2 regions of the Micromonospora sp. CA-111912 genome follow, and region 1 is predicted to be linked to the other one. Evidence: riboswitches for the same ligand, from Rfam matches in the RefSeq annotation. Region 1 holds a riboswitch; the other holds the start of a gene.
The links. Region 1 has a riboswitch for cyclic di-AMP ahead of ACQPZO_RS10005 (C39 family peptidase). Riboswitches for the same ligand answer to the same signal wherever they lie in the genome.

Region 1 (9,753 bases):
CGTCGGCGCGGCAGCTCGCCCGGCTCACGGAGCTGCTCGCCGCGGACCGGGCCCGCACCGGCCGGCAGCACGTCTGGGGCGCTGCGGCCAGCCGGGAGATGTCCCTGGTCGACTGCGTGAACCGCTCCGACGCGCTGCTCTCGGACGTCTCCGGGGTGATCTCCGACTACCTCTACTCCGGCAAGCCGTACGCGGTCACGGACATGGGCGGCGACGGCGACCGGTTCGTCGAGCGGTTCCCCCTGGCCGGCTCGGGCTACGTGCTGCGCCGCGACGCGGCCAACCTCGACGAGGTGCTCGGTCACCTGCTCGACACCGACCCGCAGGCAACGGCCCGCTGGGCCACCCGCTCCCGCTACCTGGGCGACTTCCCCACCCACCAGTACGCCGAGGCGTTCCTGGCAGCGGCCCGCCGCGAGCTGACCCCGACCTGGACCCCACCCACCCCCCGCCCGACCCCCACCCCGCCCTCCCCCACCCCCTCCAGCTTCCCGCGGTAATCAAGAAGTTCGCGTCAGGGTTGAGGCCGGAGCCGACGGGTTCGGTCACGGCCACGGTGCCGGACGGCACCCGGACGGCCGCGGTGCCGGCCCGGCCCGGTGCCGGACGGCGCGGGACAGCACCGGGCCCCGGCTCACGGGGAGAGCCGGGGCCCGGTGGGGGAAGGGTGATCAGGCCGAGTAGCCCCTGGTCGCCGCCCAGTGCGCCAGGGCCGTGGTGCTGATCCAGTACGCCGAGGCGGCCGGGTTGGCCGAGTCGGCGATCCGCACGGTACGGCCTTCGTTGCGGTAGCCCACGACGGCGATGTAGTGGCCGCCGGGGAAGGAATGCCAGCCGCCGTCGACGTCGGTGGCGTCACCGGCGATGTTCACCACGACGCCGCGCCCGGCGCCGACCGCCTTCACCACGTCCGCCTTGAGCCGGTCGATCTGGGCCCCGGTGGCGGCACCGCCCGGGATCATCCGGGTTTGGTACGGGTCGCCCTTGACCATCCCGTTGAGCACCCGGGTGGTGTCCTCGGCCGAGTTGGTGCCCATCTCGGTGGTGCCGAGGCGGCTGGCCAGCCCGTCCTGGGTGCTCCCGACGCCGGTGGCGGAGAGCGCGTTGCGCACCGCCGCGGGGCCGCAGTAGTAGTAGGTGGTCTGCGCCTGGTAGGCGTAGTCGAGAACCTTCGACGACGGCGACTTCGGGGTGACCGGCTGCGCCGTGGTCTGCTTCGGGGCCGCCTTGGTGGTCAGGTCGGGGTTCGGCGCGGCCGTGGTGGCGCTCGGCGACGGCGAGGCGCTGGAGGACGCGGTCGCGCCTGCCCGGGCCTGGGCGCGGCTGGCCGCGCTGTCGAGGCGGGGTGCGATCTCGGCCACGGCGGCGTTGGTGGTCTGCCGCGGGGCGGGGGTGTCGTCGGCGCCGGCCAGCAACGCACCGGTGCCGGAGGCCAGCAGGAGCGCCGCGGCCGAGCCGGCGACGACCTGGTACGGGCGCTCGGTGGCGAGACGTCGCAACTGCCGCTTGAGGTGGTCGTTCACGTGTTCCTCCACGGGATGGGGCGGAGAGCGGGGGCACCTGGGCATGCGTCGTCGCACGGTGGCGTGGACGAGACGTCCACAGCCGGTCAGGTCCGCTCTGGGAAGATGCCCGGTCAGCCGGGCGTACGGGCGGGTGCGCCGGTCAGTTCGTCAGCCCGGGGGCGACGGACGCGGGCACCACGGCGCCGCGGTGGAGGAACAACCGAGGGATGGGGTCGCGCTGCACGAGGATGGCACTCCTTCCGACACCGCCTACCGGGTTAGCTGACGGATTCGGGCGGGAAGATCGCCCTACCGCAGGCCGTGGCCCGCGGATTCACCCCACACGTGCACTGGGTCCCCGGTTCGTGATGGTCACGATTGAGCGGGCCCGCGCGGCGTCGCCTCTAGCGATCGGGTACCGCACCGGACGGGCCGACATTACTGGCCGGTCGAGACCCTGCCAAGCCCTTCCCACCTGCTTAAACCCTCTCCGATCAGCTTTCTTGCGACCCATTGGGAACTGACGTGACTCAATGGGATTACGAGCCTTCGAGGGGCCCCCGGGCGACAACCGGACGATCAGTCTTGATCGTCGGCGAGTTATGTCGGTGGACCCGCCCCGATGGGTCGACTGCCCGTTTACCCGGGAGATGTGACCGGCGTCATAAAGAAAATTCGGGCCGCACCGCGACCCACCCGGGTCGGGGGTCAGGTCAGCCGGCCCGGGCCGGGTGCCAGCGGGCGGCCGGGACGGTCCGGCGAGCGTTCGCCGTCGCGGCCCGGGGCGCGGGCACCCGGACGGGGCGGGCCCGCTCCGCGGCAGCGCACGCCTCGACGGCCAGCGCCCGGGCGGCCTCGGCGGCCAGTTCGGCGGCACGCCAGGCGGCCCGCTCCCGGGCCGCCGCCGCCCGGTGGCCGGCCTGCCTCCCGTCCCGCACCGCCCGGGCCAGCACGACCTCCTGCTGAACCGGATGCAGCCGGGGGTCCCAGCCGTCCCGGTGCGCGAAGACGTCGCAGAGCTGCCGGATGGACAGCTCGCCGCGCAGGTGGGCGGCCGTGGCGGCGTGGTGCAGCCAGCGCTCCCGGGCGGCGTACTCGGCGGGGGTGCGGGGGGTACGCGGCACCGGCAGTGCCCCCGCGCCGGAGAAGCGCCGCGCGGCGGCCTCCGCCTCGTCGTACGCCTGCCAGGCCCGATCGAGGGCGTCCTGGGCGGCCAGCCACGCGTCGCGTCGCCGGCGGGCGGTCTGGGCGGCGCCGGCGGCGGCCACCCCCACCTCCTCGGCGTACCGGCGCAGGTCGACGGCCTCCTCGATGGCCGGGTCGACGGCGGGCGGGGTGGGGTCGACCACCGGCCGGTCCCGCTGCGGGCGGGCTACCAGGGCGGTGAGAACGCCCAGCGCCACCACGAGCAGCACCGACCAGATGGCGGCGGCCAGCGGCACCTCGACGAGGAACTGGTGGAGAACGATGTCCATGGTCGGCACCTAACGGGCGGGTGGATGCGGGAAGCGGGCGCTCCGCGCCACCGGGCGGGGCGCGGGGGCGCCACCGGGCCGGGCGGACGGGTGCGGTGGTGCGGTCGCGAGACGGCGGTGTCGCGGACAGGTCAGCCGCGCGGCGGCGCGCGCGACCCGGCGGTCCTCGCGGCGGGCCCGACGGGCATCCGGTGCACCGGGGCCGGGTCGATCACGGACCGGCCCGCCGGGGCGGCCGGGACCGCGCCGGGGTGCGCGGGGGCGGCCGGGACGTCGGCGGCGGCCCGGCCAGGGCCGGCCCCACGCATCCCGGCGGCCGGGACCGGGCCGAGATCGGACGCCCCGAGGACGGCCGGGCTGCCGGCCGGAGACCAGGCCCGGCCGAGGTCGGGGTCGGGCACCCCGAGGACGGCCGGGCTGTCCGCCGGAGACCAGGCCGCGGACCCGCCCGCGGCGTCGGCCCCGGCGGGCGGCGCCGGGTCGAACGACAGCGACCCGGCGCCCAGCGAGAAAGCGACCGCGACGGCCAGGCTGGTCAGCATCCGGGCGGTCCAGCGCGCGACCCACCACAGGAGACAGGTCGGCGCGGCGGAAAGCACACGCTCACGCTACCGAAGCCCTATCGCGGGACGCACCGATGGCGGGCGTGTCGCGACGTCCCGATCGTCCGGTTCTTCCCCGGCCCACTCCCGCGAGTACGCCACGGGGCCGTGGGTGCCGCCCCGGGCCCCGGCGGGGGCGGCGCGGGATCGGGGCGGTCAGCGCCGCTCGGGGACGGCGACCTGCTCGCGGGGGTGCTCCGGCGCGGGGGCGGCCGTCGTCGCCGGCCCGGGTGGCCCCGCCGGGTCGCCGGGGACCGGCCCGCCGCCGGGAGTCGCCGGGCGGGGCCGGCGGGGCGGCCCGAGCCGGCGGGTCAGCGGCATCTCGACCCACCGGTGCAGCAGCGCGGCCAGCACCAGGTTCACCAGCAGGAAGCCGACCACGGCCAGCGGTCCCCACCAGCCGGGCAGCCCCACGCCGAGCCGGTCGGCCAGCCGCAGCACGGTGACCATGACGAAGACGTGCACCAGGTAGAACGCGAAGGAGACCTCGCCGAGCCAGACCATCGGCCGGGACCGCCACGGCGTCCGCGCCCCGCGCACGTCCGCGTCGGCGGCGGCTGCGATGACCAACAGGTACGCCGCCGCGAGCAGGGCCGCCCACAACTCGGCGCGGATCCACTGCGAGGCGACGACCCAGGTGGCCACGAAGATCACGCTGGCCGCGGTGAGGCCGGGGCCCCGCCAGCGCCCCCGGCGCAGCAGCTCGGCCGCGGCGACGCCCATCCAGAACTCCAGGGACCGCACGACGGGGAAGACCTGGGTGAACCACCAGGTGCTCTCCTGCGGCACGAGGCGCTGACCGGGCCAGAGCGCCACGATCAGCAGCGGCACCGCGATCACCACCGCCCACAGCACCCCGGGCCGCGCTCGGCGGACCAGCGGCAGCGCGAACGGCAGGCAGAAGTAGAAGAACAGCTCGCAGGAGAGCGACCAGCTCACCGAGTTCACGCTGTAGAAGTAGCCGGGGGTCGGGTCCCAGGCCTGGAGCAGCAGGAGGTTCTCCACCGCGGCGCGGGGGTTGACCGGGTCGGCGAAGACCCACACGCCGGTGAGCAGCACCACCGCCCACATCAGCAGGTGGTTGGGGTAGATCTTGGCTAGCCGGCGGCGCCAGAAGTCGCGGCGGCGGTCCCCGTCGCGGGCCGACCAGACCAGCACGAACCCGCTGAGGATGAAGAAGAACTCCACCCCGGACAGGCCCAGGGTGAACAGCCAGTCGATGACGGCCTGGTAGTCGGGCTCGGCGACGATCCGCATCGTGCCGACGTGGTACCCGAAGACCAGCAGGGCGGCGATCCAGCGCAGCCCGGTCAGCGAGGGCAGCCGGCTCGCCGGGCGGGTCAGCGGCTCGGATCGTACGACGGTCGGTGTGCTGGTCATGCCGGCGGTCCGTCCGTCCGCAGGGTCACCAACACCGCGCCTCCTCGCCTCGTGTCGCGCCGGGCAGCCGGCGCCGCCGCGTCGTGGCGGGCCGGTGGGGTGCCGCCCGCCGGGCACCCTACCCGCAGTGCCCGCCCGGTCCTCGCGTCGGCGTTCGCCGGGGAGACGCGAATGCCAGGAGCAGGTGTCCGATGGCCTAATATCGCGGTCTCGGAACCAACGGGCGTGCCCCGACCTCGTCGGGCCACGCCCGGTCGGCGCCCGCCGGCGCACCCTTGACGGGGCGGACACGACGAGAAGGACGGCACCGATGCACCAGCGGATCCTGCTCCGGGCCAAGAAGGGCCCGTTCGACGTCTACTCGCCGGAGGAGACGTTCGAGCGCAACTGGATCGGTGACAACACCGGCAACCTCGTGTTCAGCCACTCGGCGCACAAGATCCTGCGGACCTCGACGGCGCAGATCACCTCGTCGAAGTTCCAGGCCAACCTGCGCGACGCGGACGAGATCAACGAGCGGTACGACGTCTTCGTGGTGCCGCTGGCGAACGCGTTCCGGCGCAGCTACGCCCACCGGCTGGTCAACATGACCCGGCTCATCGAGCGGCTGAAGATCCCGGTGGTGGTGCTGGGCGTCGGCGCGCAGACCGACGTCAACGGCGACCGGGAGTACCTGCGACCGATCGACGACGCGGTCAAGCCGTTCGTGAAGGCGGTGCTCGACCGGTCGCACAGCATCGGCGTGCGCGGCGAGATCACCGAGGGGTACCTGCGCAGCCTCGGCTTCTCCGCGGTCGACGTGATCGGCTGCCCGTCGATGTTCCTGCACGGCGACAGCCTGCGGGTGGAGAAGCGGAAGGCGACGCTCACCGTCGATGACCGGGTGGCGCTGACCGTCTCCCCGTACGTCAAGTCGATGGCTAAGGTGATCACCTCGCACCACCAGCGCTACCCGAACCTGCGCTACCTCCCGCAGGACCTGAAGACCCTCGGCACCCTGCTCTACGGTGACCTGCCTCAGGAGCGGGGCAAGCAGGCCGCCATCCCGATCCACACCTCGCACCCGCTCTTCGTCGAGGACAAGGTGCGGATGTTCGTCGACCCGTGGACCTGGATGGACTACCTGTCCGGGTTCGACTTCAACTTCGGCACCCGCATCCACGGCACCATCACGGCACTGATCGCCGGCACCCCGGGCTACCTGTTCGCGCATGACTCGCGCACGTTGGAGCTGGCCCGGTACTTCGACATCCCGCACCGGATCATGAAGGACGTGTCGGCCGACGTGGACGCCGTCGCGCTCTACGACGAGGCGGACTACACCGCGCTGAACAACGGGCACAAGGCCCGGTTCGAGACGATGATGTCGTTCCTGGCCCGGCACGACCTCGGCCACTCCTTCGCCGATGGCGACGCCGCGGCGCGCTTCGACCGGCAGGTCGCCGAGACGAGCTATCCCCCGGCGGTCCGCGCCCAGACGGCCACCGACCCGAGCGAGCTGATCGCCCGGATCCAGTGGCTGCGCGACGGGAACCAGGAGCTCAAGAAGAGCGTCGAGGAGTTGGACGCGCAGCGGCTGCGGACCCGGGTACGGGCCGCGGTCAAGGGGCGGGTACGCCGGATACTGCACCACTGACCATCCCCGGGGTGCGTGACCTCGTACGCGTACGACCGTCCGGTGCAGCCGACAGACGGGGGACGGCAGTCGTACGGGTGTACGAACAAGCCGTTAGGGTGGGCGCATGTCCGGTGCCGCCTACCAGCCGTCGATGCTCGATTTCACCCCCGACGAGCCCTCGCTGGGCCCGCTCGCCGGCCAGCTGCGCCGGCACCCGCTCGACCGGGGCGCCTGGGTGGACCACCTGCCCGGCTGGGTCCTGGGTTCGGACCAGGTGCTCGACACCCTGCTCACCGAGGTGCCGTGGCGGGCCGAACGCCGCACGATGTACGACGCCGAGGTCGACGTACCCCGGCTGCTCTGCTGGTACGCCGCCCGCCGGCCGCTGCCCCACCCGGTGCTCACCGCGGCGCGGGCGGCCCTGACCGCGCACTACACGCCCGAGTTGGGCGAACCGCTCGTGACCGCCGGGATGTGCCTCTACCGGGACGGGCGGGACAGCGTCGCGTGGCACGGCGACACCCAGGGCCGCTCCGCGCACACCGACACCATCGTCGCCATCGTCTCGTTCGGCTCGCCCCGCCCGCTGCTGCTGCGTCCGCGCGGGGGCACCGCGAGCCTGCGCTTCCCGCTCGGGCACGGCGACCTGGTGGTGATGGGCGGTACCTGCCAGCGCACCTGGGAGCACGCGATCCCGAAGACCGTCCGGCCGGTCGGGCCCCGGGTCAGCGTCCAGTTCCGTCCCGCCGGCGTCGCCTGAGCGGCCACCCGTGCCGGCGCTGTGCCTCCAGGTGACCCGGACCCTGCGGATATGCGGGTCGGGCGGCCTCTGCTAGAAACAACTCCCAGGGTCGTCCACGCCCCCGTCAGCACCTCGACGCGAAGGGCGTCCCATGACCCACACCCCCACCGAGCCGCGCGCCCGCTGGTCCCCGTGGTCCCTGCACGGCAACGGCCGGTCCGTCCGCCCCGGCGACGTGGTCCACCCCGACGAGCGGCTCTCCTGGCCGCGCACCCTCGGGGTGGGCGTGCAGCACGTGGTGGCGATGTTCGGCGCCACCTTCACCGTGCCGCTGATCACCGGCTTCCCGCCGGCCACCACGCTCTTCTTCTCCGGCATCGGCACCCTGCTCTTCCTGCTGATCACCGGCAACCGGCTGCCGTCGTACCTGGGGTCGTCGTTCGCGTTCATCGCCCCGGTGCTGGCCGCGAAGGCCGGCGGGGACATCGGCCCCGCGCTCGGCGGGATCGTGGTGGCCGGCGTCGCGCTGGCCGTGGTCGGTCTTGTCGTGCAGCTCGCCGGGTCGCGCTGGATCGACGCGCTGATGCCGCCGGTGGTCACCGGCGCGATCGTCGCCCTGATCGGGCTGAACCTCGCCCCGGTCGCCTGGGACGGCGGCGGCAGTGGCACCGGCTTCCGGGCGCAGCCGATGATCGCGGTGATCACCCTGGCGGTGATCCTGCTCACCACGGTGGCGTTCCGGGGCTTCCTGGCCCGGCTGTCCATCCTGGTCGGCGTGGCGGTCGGCTGGCTGCTCGCCGCCGCACTCGGCGACCTCGACCCGAAGGCCGTCGACGGGCTGCGCGAGGCGGCCTGGGTCGGCCTGCCCGAGTTCCACGCGCCGCAGTTCAGCCTGCGCGCGGTCGTGCTGGTGATCCCGGTGATCCTGGTGCTGATCGCCGAGAACGCCGGGCACGTCAAGGCGGTCGCCGCGATGACCGGCCGCAACCTGGACCGGGACATGGGCCGGGCGTTCCTCGGCGACGGCCTGGCCACCGTGCTCGCCGGCTCCGGCGGCGGTTCCGGCACCACCACGTACGCGGAGAACATCGGCGTGATGGCGGCGACCCGGGTGTACTCGACCGCCGCATACTGGGTGGCCGGGGTGGCGGCGGTGCTGCTCGGGCTCAGCCCCAAGTTCGGCGCGCTGATCCTCACCGTGCCGGCGGGGGTGCTCGGCGGCGCGACCACCGCCCTGTACGGCCTGATCGCCGTGCTCGGCGCCCGAATCTGGATCGAGAGCCGGGTCGACTTCCACGACCCGGTCAACCTGATGACCGCCGCCGTGGCCCTCATCGTCGGCGCGGCGAACTACACCCTCACCGCAGGCGACCTCTCGTTCAACGGCATCGCCCTCGGCACCGCCGCCGCCCTGGTCATCTACCACGGCATGCGCCTGGTCGCCCGCCTCCGCGGCACCACCCCGGCACCCCGCCAAGCCCCAGACCCCGAACTCTGACCCGACCCACCCCACCCCCGCCCCGCCCCGCCCCGCCCCCGCAGAGTTGATCAAGAGGTTCGCGTCGCCCGGAAAGCTCGGGCTGACGCGAACCTCTTGATCAACGCGGAGGGTGGGGTGGGGTCAGTTGCGTTCGATCTGGTGGCCGATTGTCGAGGGGCCGAGCATTACGGCGAAGCCGCTGCCGTCGCGGCGGGGGTCGGCCGGGGGCAGCTCCACCGGGTCGCCGGTCGCCGTCGCGCCGACCGGGCGCGGGCCGATCCAGGCCACCACCAGGTCCGTCTCACCCCTGAGGAGCCGCTGCGCGCGCACCCCGCCGGTCGCCCGCCCCTTGGCCGGGTACGCCCCGAACGGCGTCACCTTCACCGTCGCGCCCGTGGACGTGACCACCATCGGCTCGCCGTGCCCCGGGTCGTCGGTGCGGATCGCCCCGAAGAAGACAACCCTGGCTTCCGCCGGCAGGTTGATACCGGCCATTCCGCCGCCCTTGGGCCCCTGCGGGCGTACCAGCGACGCGGCGAAGCGCAGCAGCGACGCCTCGGAGGAGACGAAGGCGAGGGTCTCGGTGCCGTCGGCGAGCCAGCTCGCCCCGACCACCTCGTCGCCCTCGCGCAGGCCGATCACCTCGAACTCGTCCGAGCGGACCGGCCAGTCCGGCGCGCACACCTTCACCACGCCCTGCCGGGTGCCCAACGCCAGCCCCGGCGACCCCTCGGCCGTCGCCCCGAGCGGGGCCAGGCCGACCACCGTCTCGCCGGGCCCCAGCGGCACCAGCTCGGCGGCGGACATGCCGCCGCGCAGCGACACCGTGCCCGCCTGCTCGGGGAGCACCGGCAGCGGCAGCACGTCGACCTTGAACGCCCGGCCCGCGCTGGTCACCAGCAGCACCCGGCCCCGGGCCGTGGAGTGCACGACCGCCCGTACCGCGTCGTG
Region 2 (6,795 bases), 2.3 Mb from region 1:
GCGGCGGTCGCCGTGGGTGCCGGGACGCTGACCGCGCCCGCGTACGCCGCGCCCTCGCCCGAGGAGATCGAGGCGCAGATCGACAAGCAGTGGGAGCAGCTCGAGCCGACCATCGAGCAGCACAACAAGGTGCGCGCCCAGCTCAAGGTGAACAAGGAGAAGGCGGCGGAGCTGGAGAAGAAGATCGAGCCGCTCGCGCTCGAGACCGAGCTGGCGATGAACCGGGTCGGTGACCTCGCCGCCCGCTACTACATCTCCGGCCCGTCGCAGGACCTCGGCGCGCTGCTGGTCAGCACCAAGCCGGGGACGCTCGCCGAGCAGCTCACCATGCTGGACCGGCTGGCCTCGGAGGAGCGCCGTCAGTTGCAGGGCGTCCTCGCCGTCCGGGCCAAGTACGACGGACAGAAGCTGAAGCTGGACACGCTGATCGTCGGCCAGGAGAAGCAGACCAAGGAACTGGCGGCCAAGAAGGCGCAGATCAACACCGAGATCAAGCGGCTGCAGGCGTCGATGCCGAAGACCGTCGTGTCCACCGAGGGCTGCCCGACGGTCACCGGTGTGGTCACCGCGGCCGCCCGGACCGCCATCAGAACCGCCTGCGCCCAGGTCGGCGACCCGTACGTCTGGGGGGCGACGGGCCCGAACTCGTTCGACTGCTCCGGCCTGACCCAGTACGCCTACAAGGCGGCCGGGATCTCGCTGACCCACTTCACCGGGGCACAGTGGAACGAGGGCCGGACCATCCCGCGCTCCGAGGCCCGCCCGGGTGACCTGGTGTTCTTCTTCAGCGACCTGCACCACGTCGGCCTGTACCTCGGCAATGACAAAATGGTGCACGCGCCCCGGGCCGGTAAGCCGGTCAACGTGAGCAGCATCAACACCATGCCGGTCGCCGGCTTCCGCCGACCCGGCTGACACCCCCGCGCTGCTTCGGTGCGGGCGCGCGCAGCCAGGAGTCCCCGGCCCCCGCGAAGGCCGCCCGGACCCGATGCCACGCAAGGCCCCGCACCTGAGCACCGTCCACGACGATGGCCCCCGGTCACCCGACCGGGGGCCATCGTCGTGCCGAGGGGCGACCGTCAGCGGGGCGCACCCAGCGGGGACGGCACCAGGTTCACGTCGGCGCGGTCGACGTACATGATCCGGTGGCCGAACTGGATCTGCACGTACTGCTTCTCACCCCGGATCACCGTCCGGTCACCGGGGGCCGAGCCGTCGAACGTGGCGGCCCGGTAGTACTCGCTGGGCAGCACGTTGCCGACGGAGTACCGCTGGCCGGCGGAGAGGGTGTACTGCAACGGCGAGATCGGCTGGTACGGCACGCCGGCCGGGTACGCCGCCTCCTCCGGGTACGCCCGCCCGTACACCGGGATCGTCGCCTTCCCGGCCTTCGGGGTGGCCACCAGGCCGACGGTCCATGCCGCGGTGGGCGCGGACGCCGGGTTGTGGAACCACGCCTTCTGCCCGAGGTACCAGATCGCCGTCCAGTCACCGTCACGGCCGGCCAGGGCGTACGTCTGCCCGGTCGACGCGCGGGCACCGTGATCGGAGACGGCCATCGTGGCCGGCGTGCCGTTCGGACGCAGGGCGATGTCGTTGACCAGCGGCGCGTCGGCGCTCGGCGCGCTGCGCAGCACCACCGCCGAGGAGCCGCGCGAGGGGCACGGCACGCCCGCCGTCACGCAGCCGGTGAACGCCGGCCGGTTGGTGGCGAAGTCGGGGTCGATCCGCACCATGCCGGTCAGCGGGGTGCCGGTGTTGAGCTCCGGCGCGCGCAGCAGGTCGAAGTAGTGCGACCAGTCCCAGTACGGGCCCGGGTCCCAGTGCATGCCCCGCACGTTCGCCGCGACGGTGCCGGGGACGTTGTCGTGGCCGATGATGTGCTGCCGGTCCAGCGGGACGCCGTGCCGCAGCGCGAGGTACCGGACCAGCTTCGACGAGGTGCGGTACATCGCCTCGGTGTACCAGGTGCCCTGGGCGGCGAAGCCCTCGTGCTCCAGCCCGATCGACTTGGAGTTGACGTACCAGTTGCCGGCGTGCCAGGCGACGTCCTTGGTCTTCACGTGCTGGGCGATGTGCCCGTCGGCCGAGCGCAGCGTGTAGTGCCAGCTCACGTAGGTCGGGTCCTGGACCATGTTGACCGTGCCCGCGTAGCTGCCCTCGGTGTCGTGGATGAGGATGTACTCGACCTTTTGCCGCTTGGGCCGGTCGGACAGGTCGTGGTTGCCGTAGTCGCCGGGGTCGGCACCGAGTGACTGGTAGGGGGCGGGGATCCACTCGCAGGAGATGGTCGACGGGCACTCCAGGCCGTCGGGGCGCTCCGGCAGGCGCAGGCCGAGCCGGTCCAGCCAGGACTTCTGCGGGGTCACCGCCCGGGCGCCGAGGGTCACCCGCTGCCCGTCGTCGGTCACCCGGCTCTCGCCGCCGGCGATGGTGCCGAAGACCTCGTCGGCGAAGGCAGCCGCCGCGTCGGCGCTGTCCGCGCCGGCGTACCGGGCCACCGCGCCGTACCAGGCCGCCGGGTCGGTGCCGGCCCCGACTGGGGCGCCGATCTGCCGCTGGTACGACGCGAGCAGCGCCGCCCCGCCCCGGATGTTCGTCGGCGCGTCGGCGCGCAGGGCCGCCTCGTCGGCCCCGGTGAGGGTGGCGGCGGTGTCCAGGGTCTGCAACGACGCCGCGGTCGGGGCCTCGTCGGCCGAGGGCTGGGCGGCGGCGGGGGCCGGGCGGGAGTCGTCCCCGCGTGGGTCCTCGTCGCCGGAGTCGTGGTGGGTGCCGGTGGGCAGGCCGGTCACGTAATCGGCGTCGGTGAGGTGCATCGGCCCGTACCCACCGCTGGTACTGGGGGTGCCGGCGTTGGTGTCCCAGCGGGACTGGAGGTAGGAGACGCCGAGCAGGACGCTTTCCGGCACGCCGTACTCGGCGGCGGCGTCAGCGTACTGCTGCTGGCGGTCGGGGGTCTGGCCGGCCGCAGCCGGGGAGGCGGTGGTACCGAGGGGCACAAGGGCCGTGGTGGCGGCCACGGCGGCGGCGAGCAGGATCCGTCTGCTCGACGACACGACAGAACGGGGCATCGAACCTCCTGGTTGGGCATCGGATGAGGTCACCCTTCCGCCGCCGCCCTCCCGCGTCAATAGCTTTCCACCAGGTGTCGCGATGTGAAGGAAACTTCCGCACGGTGGCTTGATATGGCGTGTCATGGCCCAGCGGGTTGCGGATCGATAACGGGCGTCTCTACTCTGGTCAATCGTCGGCCGGTAGCTGTATCGCCCAGCCGGGCGGTGACGGTCCGACACCGCCGAGTCGCCTCCGGGCGAGCCGGGGACCCAGGTACGCCGGGGTGAATCCGCAGCGCCGCTGCGGTAGGGCGCTCTCCCTTCCCGCCCGAACCCGTCAGCTAACCCGGTAGGCGGTCAAGGAAGAAGGAGAACGGAGCCAGGTGGCACACCCTGCCCTGCGGCGCCCGTCACGCCGGTCGGCGCACGCCGACCGGATACCGGCTACGCCGCGCCCACGCTGGTCACGCTTCACCACCGCTCTCGCCGCACTGGCCGGCGCCGCCATCGTCCTGACCGGCGCTCCGACCGCAGCCCACGCCGATCCCTCGATCGCCGAGATCGAGCGGCAGATCGACCAGGACTGGAACAAGCTCGAACCGCTCATCGAGCGACACAACGCCACCCGTCAGGACCTCGCCCTCAAGCGTCGGCAGGCCGACGCCGTCGCCAAGCAGATCGGGCCGCTGCAACGCCGGGTCGACGAGGCGATGGACAAGGTCAGCGGCCTCGCCGTCGAGGCGTACAAGAGTGAGAACCTCTCGGGGGTGAACGCGCTGCTCGGCAGCCGCTCGCCCGGTCAGATGATGGGACAGTTGGAACTGCTCGACCAGTTCGCCGAGCGCCAGCAGCGCGACATCCGGGCGGTCATCGACCTCCGCGACGAGTTGGACGCGAAGAAGAAGCCGCTGGACGAGATGGTCACCCAGCTCGCCCGCACCGAGGCGCAGCTCGCCGCCAAGCGGAAGCAGATCAACGCCGAGATCGACCGGCTCCAGAAGCTGCGGCTCAAGGTGTACGGCACCGGCGGTGGCGGCGCGCTGCGTCCCGCTCCCTGCCCGGCTGCCTACCCCGGTGGCGGCGCGGGGGTCGCGGTGAAGTTCGCCTGTGCCCAGATCGGCAAGCCCTACGTCTGGGGCGCCGAGGGCCCCAACTCGTACGACTGCTCGGGCCTGATGCTCGCGGCCTGGGCCAAGGCCGGCGTGTCGCTGCCGCACAACGCGGCCCAGCAGCGGTCGGTGACCGCCCGGGTGAGCCGCGCCGACCTGCGCCCCGGTGACCTCGTCTTCTACTACGCCGACCTGCACCACGTCGGCATGTACGTCGGCGGAGGCTGGGTGGTGCACGCCTCCCAGGCCGGCCAGCCCGTCAAGATGAAGCGCGTCGACGACGGCCAGATCCACAGCTACGGCCGCCCCGACTGAGCGGCGAGGGGCCCGTTCCGCGGGACGGGCCCCTCGACCACGCCCGCGCCGTCAGCGGGTGGGCCAGGTGCGCCAGTTCTGCCAGGAGCGGCTCGGCGTCGGGCCGCGCTGGCCCTGGTACCGCGAGCCGTACACCTTCGACCCGTACGGGTGCTCGGCCGGCGAGGAGAGCCGGAAGATGCAGAGCTGGCCGATCTTCATGCCCGGCCAGAGCGTGATCGGCAGGTTCGCCACGTTGGACAGCTCCAGCGTGACGTGACCGGAGAAGCCCGGGTCGATGAACCCGGCGGTCGAGTGGGTGAGCAGCCCGAGCCGGCCCAGCGAGCTCTTGCCCTCCAGCCGGCCCGCGAGCTGGTCGCCGAGCGAGATCACCTCCAGCGTGGAGGCGAGCACGAACTCGCCCGGGTGCAGCACGTACGGCTCGCCGTCGGGCACCTCGACCGCCGAGGTCAGGTCGTCCTGCTGCACCGACGGGTCGATGTGCGTGTAGAGGTGGTTGTTGAAGACCCGGAAGAGCTTGTCGAGGCGCACGTCGATGCTCGACGGCTGCACCAGGGTGGGCTCGAACGGCTCCAGCGCGAGCGTGCCAGCCTTCAGCTCGCTGACGAGATCGCGGTCGGAGAGCAGCATCGCCACACCATAGCGAGCCTGGTCGGCGGGTCTGTCATCGCCCGCTGCAACCGGCGTGCCGCGCTCGCCTGTCGTACACGTGTTCGATAGAATGTCCACATGGCTTCCTGGTCCGAATTCGCCGCTGACGAGCCACGACTCGCCGGCGGGATCCGCCTCCTCATGCAGCAGTACGGGCCGGGCTTCGGCTACCTGGCCACCGTCCGCGCCGACGGTGGGCCCCGGGTGCACCCGGTCTCCCCGGTGATCACCGACGACGGGCTCTTCTGCTTCATCGTCGACTCGCCGAAGCGGTGCGACCTCGAACGCGACGGCCGCTACGCGCTGCACTCCTTCCCGCCGGAGGACAGCGACGACGAGGCGTACGTGGCGGGGCACGCGTGGCCGGTTACCGACCAGGCCCGGGTGGCCCGGCTCGCCGAGTTGGGGCGGGCTGCCCCGCAGGTGGACTGGCGGTTGTTCGAGTTCACCGTCGACGTGGCGATGCTCGCCCGCCGCTACCAGGGCGGCTCCGTCTTCCCGGGCGGCGGCCCGGGGCAGCCGGCCGTGCAGGTGTGGCTCGACCCCCGGGCCGCCGGTGACCCGGGCGGTGCGCCGGTGGGCGTACCGGATCAGGGGCCGACCCGGCACATCCGTGGCTCCCATCGCGCGGCGGCCTGACCCCCGACGACGCCGGTGCCGGCCCCGTCGAAGGACGGAGCCGGCACCGGAGGGTCAGGAACAGGGGTACGTCAGGCCGCGCGGTACGCGTTCCACGCGGTCAACATCCGGCTCGCCTGCCCGGTGGTGAACTGGTGCATGCACGAGTCGTAGGTGTAGTCCATGAAGTTGGTGATCGGGTCCAGGCCGGTCGCGGTGCAGGTGTTCCGTCCGGTCGGGCACTGGTACCCCGGCGAGGCCTCCGCCGGGGTGTCGCCCACGCTGTCGCCCGAGCCGGAGCAGCCGCCCTGGAAGGTGTGGTACAGGTTCAGCCAGTGGCCGACCTCGTGGGTGCCGGTGTCGCCCTGGTTGTAGTTGGTGGCGGTGCCGCCCGGCAGCGACTCGTTCAGGGCGACGACGCCGTCCATCTTGTCCAGCGTCTTCTTCGGGAAGGTCGCCCAGCCGAGCAGGCCGCCGCTCAGCTCGCCGAGGTACATGTTCAGGGTGTTCTTGCCGCCCTCACGCAGCGAGGTCTTCATCGAGCGCTCGGCCGACGAGCCCGACACGATCGGGTACCACGCCGGGTTGGTGACCCGGTTGATCTTCTGGAGCTGGAAGCCGAAGGCGGTCGCCGCGCCGCCGGTAGCGCCGCTGTAGGCCTGGTTCAGCACGCTGATCTGCGAGGTGATCAGCGAGTCCGGGATGTTGCCGCCGGCCCGGGTGCTGTTCTCCTGGATGACGTGCACGACGACCGGAATGTTCACGGTCGCGAGCGTGCCGGCGCCGGCGCCGGCCCGGTAGCTGGCCCGCTCGCGCAGGGTGGCGGCGAGGTCGGCCTCGCGCTCACGGACCTGTGCGGCGGTCAGCTCGTTGGGCTCGTGCTTGGCCTGTGCGCCCGCCTTGACCCGGGCGTCGGAGTGCACGTCGGCCGGCTCGGCGCACGTCTCCGCCGGGGCGGCGGAGAAGGCCGATGCGGCCGGGACGATGCCCACGGCGGCGGTGCTGAGCAGGAGTGCGAGGGTCGTCGACGCGACGCCGGCGGTACGCCG

Region 2: another riboswitch for cyclic di-AMP. It lies ahead of ACQPZO_RS00505 (NlpC/P60 family protein); the one in region 1 lies ahead of ACQPZO_RS10005 (C39 family peptidase).

The regions. Positions count from the first base shown of each region.
Region 1 is NZ_CP192007.1:2,371,730-2,381,482, reverse strand. It holds gene ACQPZO_RS10010 (CDP-glycerol glycerophosphotransferase family protein) at 1-500, shown strand, start outside; gene ACQPZO_RS10005 (C39 family peptidase) at 672-1,535, opposite strand; cyclic di-AMP (ydaO/yuaA leader) riboswitch at 1,758-1,900, opposite strand; gene ACQPZO_RS10000 (hypothetical protein) at 2,219-2,980, opposite strand; gene ACQPZO_RS09995 (hypothetical protein) at 3,112-3,579, opposite strand; gene ACQPZO_RS09990 (acyltransferase family protein) at 3,739-4,962, opposite strand; gene ACQPZO_RS09985 (polysaccharide pyruvyl transferase family protein) at 5,273-6,598, shown strand; gene ACQPZO_RS09980 (alpha-ketoglutarate-dependent dioxygenase AlkB) at 6,705-7,340, shown strand; gene ACQPZO_RS09975 (uracil-xanthine permease family protein) at 7,474-8,820, shown strand; gene ACQPZO_RS09970 (DNA gyrase/topoisomerase IV subunit A) at 8,944-9,753, opposite strand, start outside.
Region 2 is NZ_CP192007.1:113,554-120,348, forward strand. It holds gene ACQPZO_RS00495 (NlpC/P60 family protein) at 1-915, shown strand, start outside; gene ACQPZO_RS00500 (N-acetylmuramoyl-L-alanine amidase) at 1,080-3,071, opposite strand; cyclic di-AMP (ydaO/yuaA leader) riboswitch at 3,284-3,424, shown strand; gene ACQPZO_RS00505 (NlpC/P60 family protein) at 3,437-4,477, shown strand; gene dcd (dCTP deaminase) at 4,529-5,107, opposite strand; gene ACQPZO_RS00515 (pyridoxamine 5'-phosphate oxidase family protein) at 5,207-5,767, shown strand; gene ACQPZO_RS00520 (zinc metalloprotease) at 5,839-6,795, opposite strand, start outside.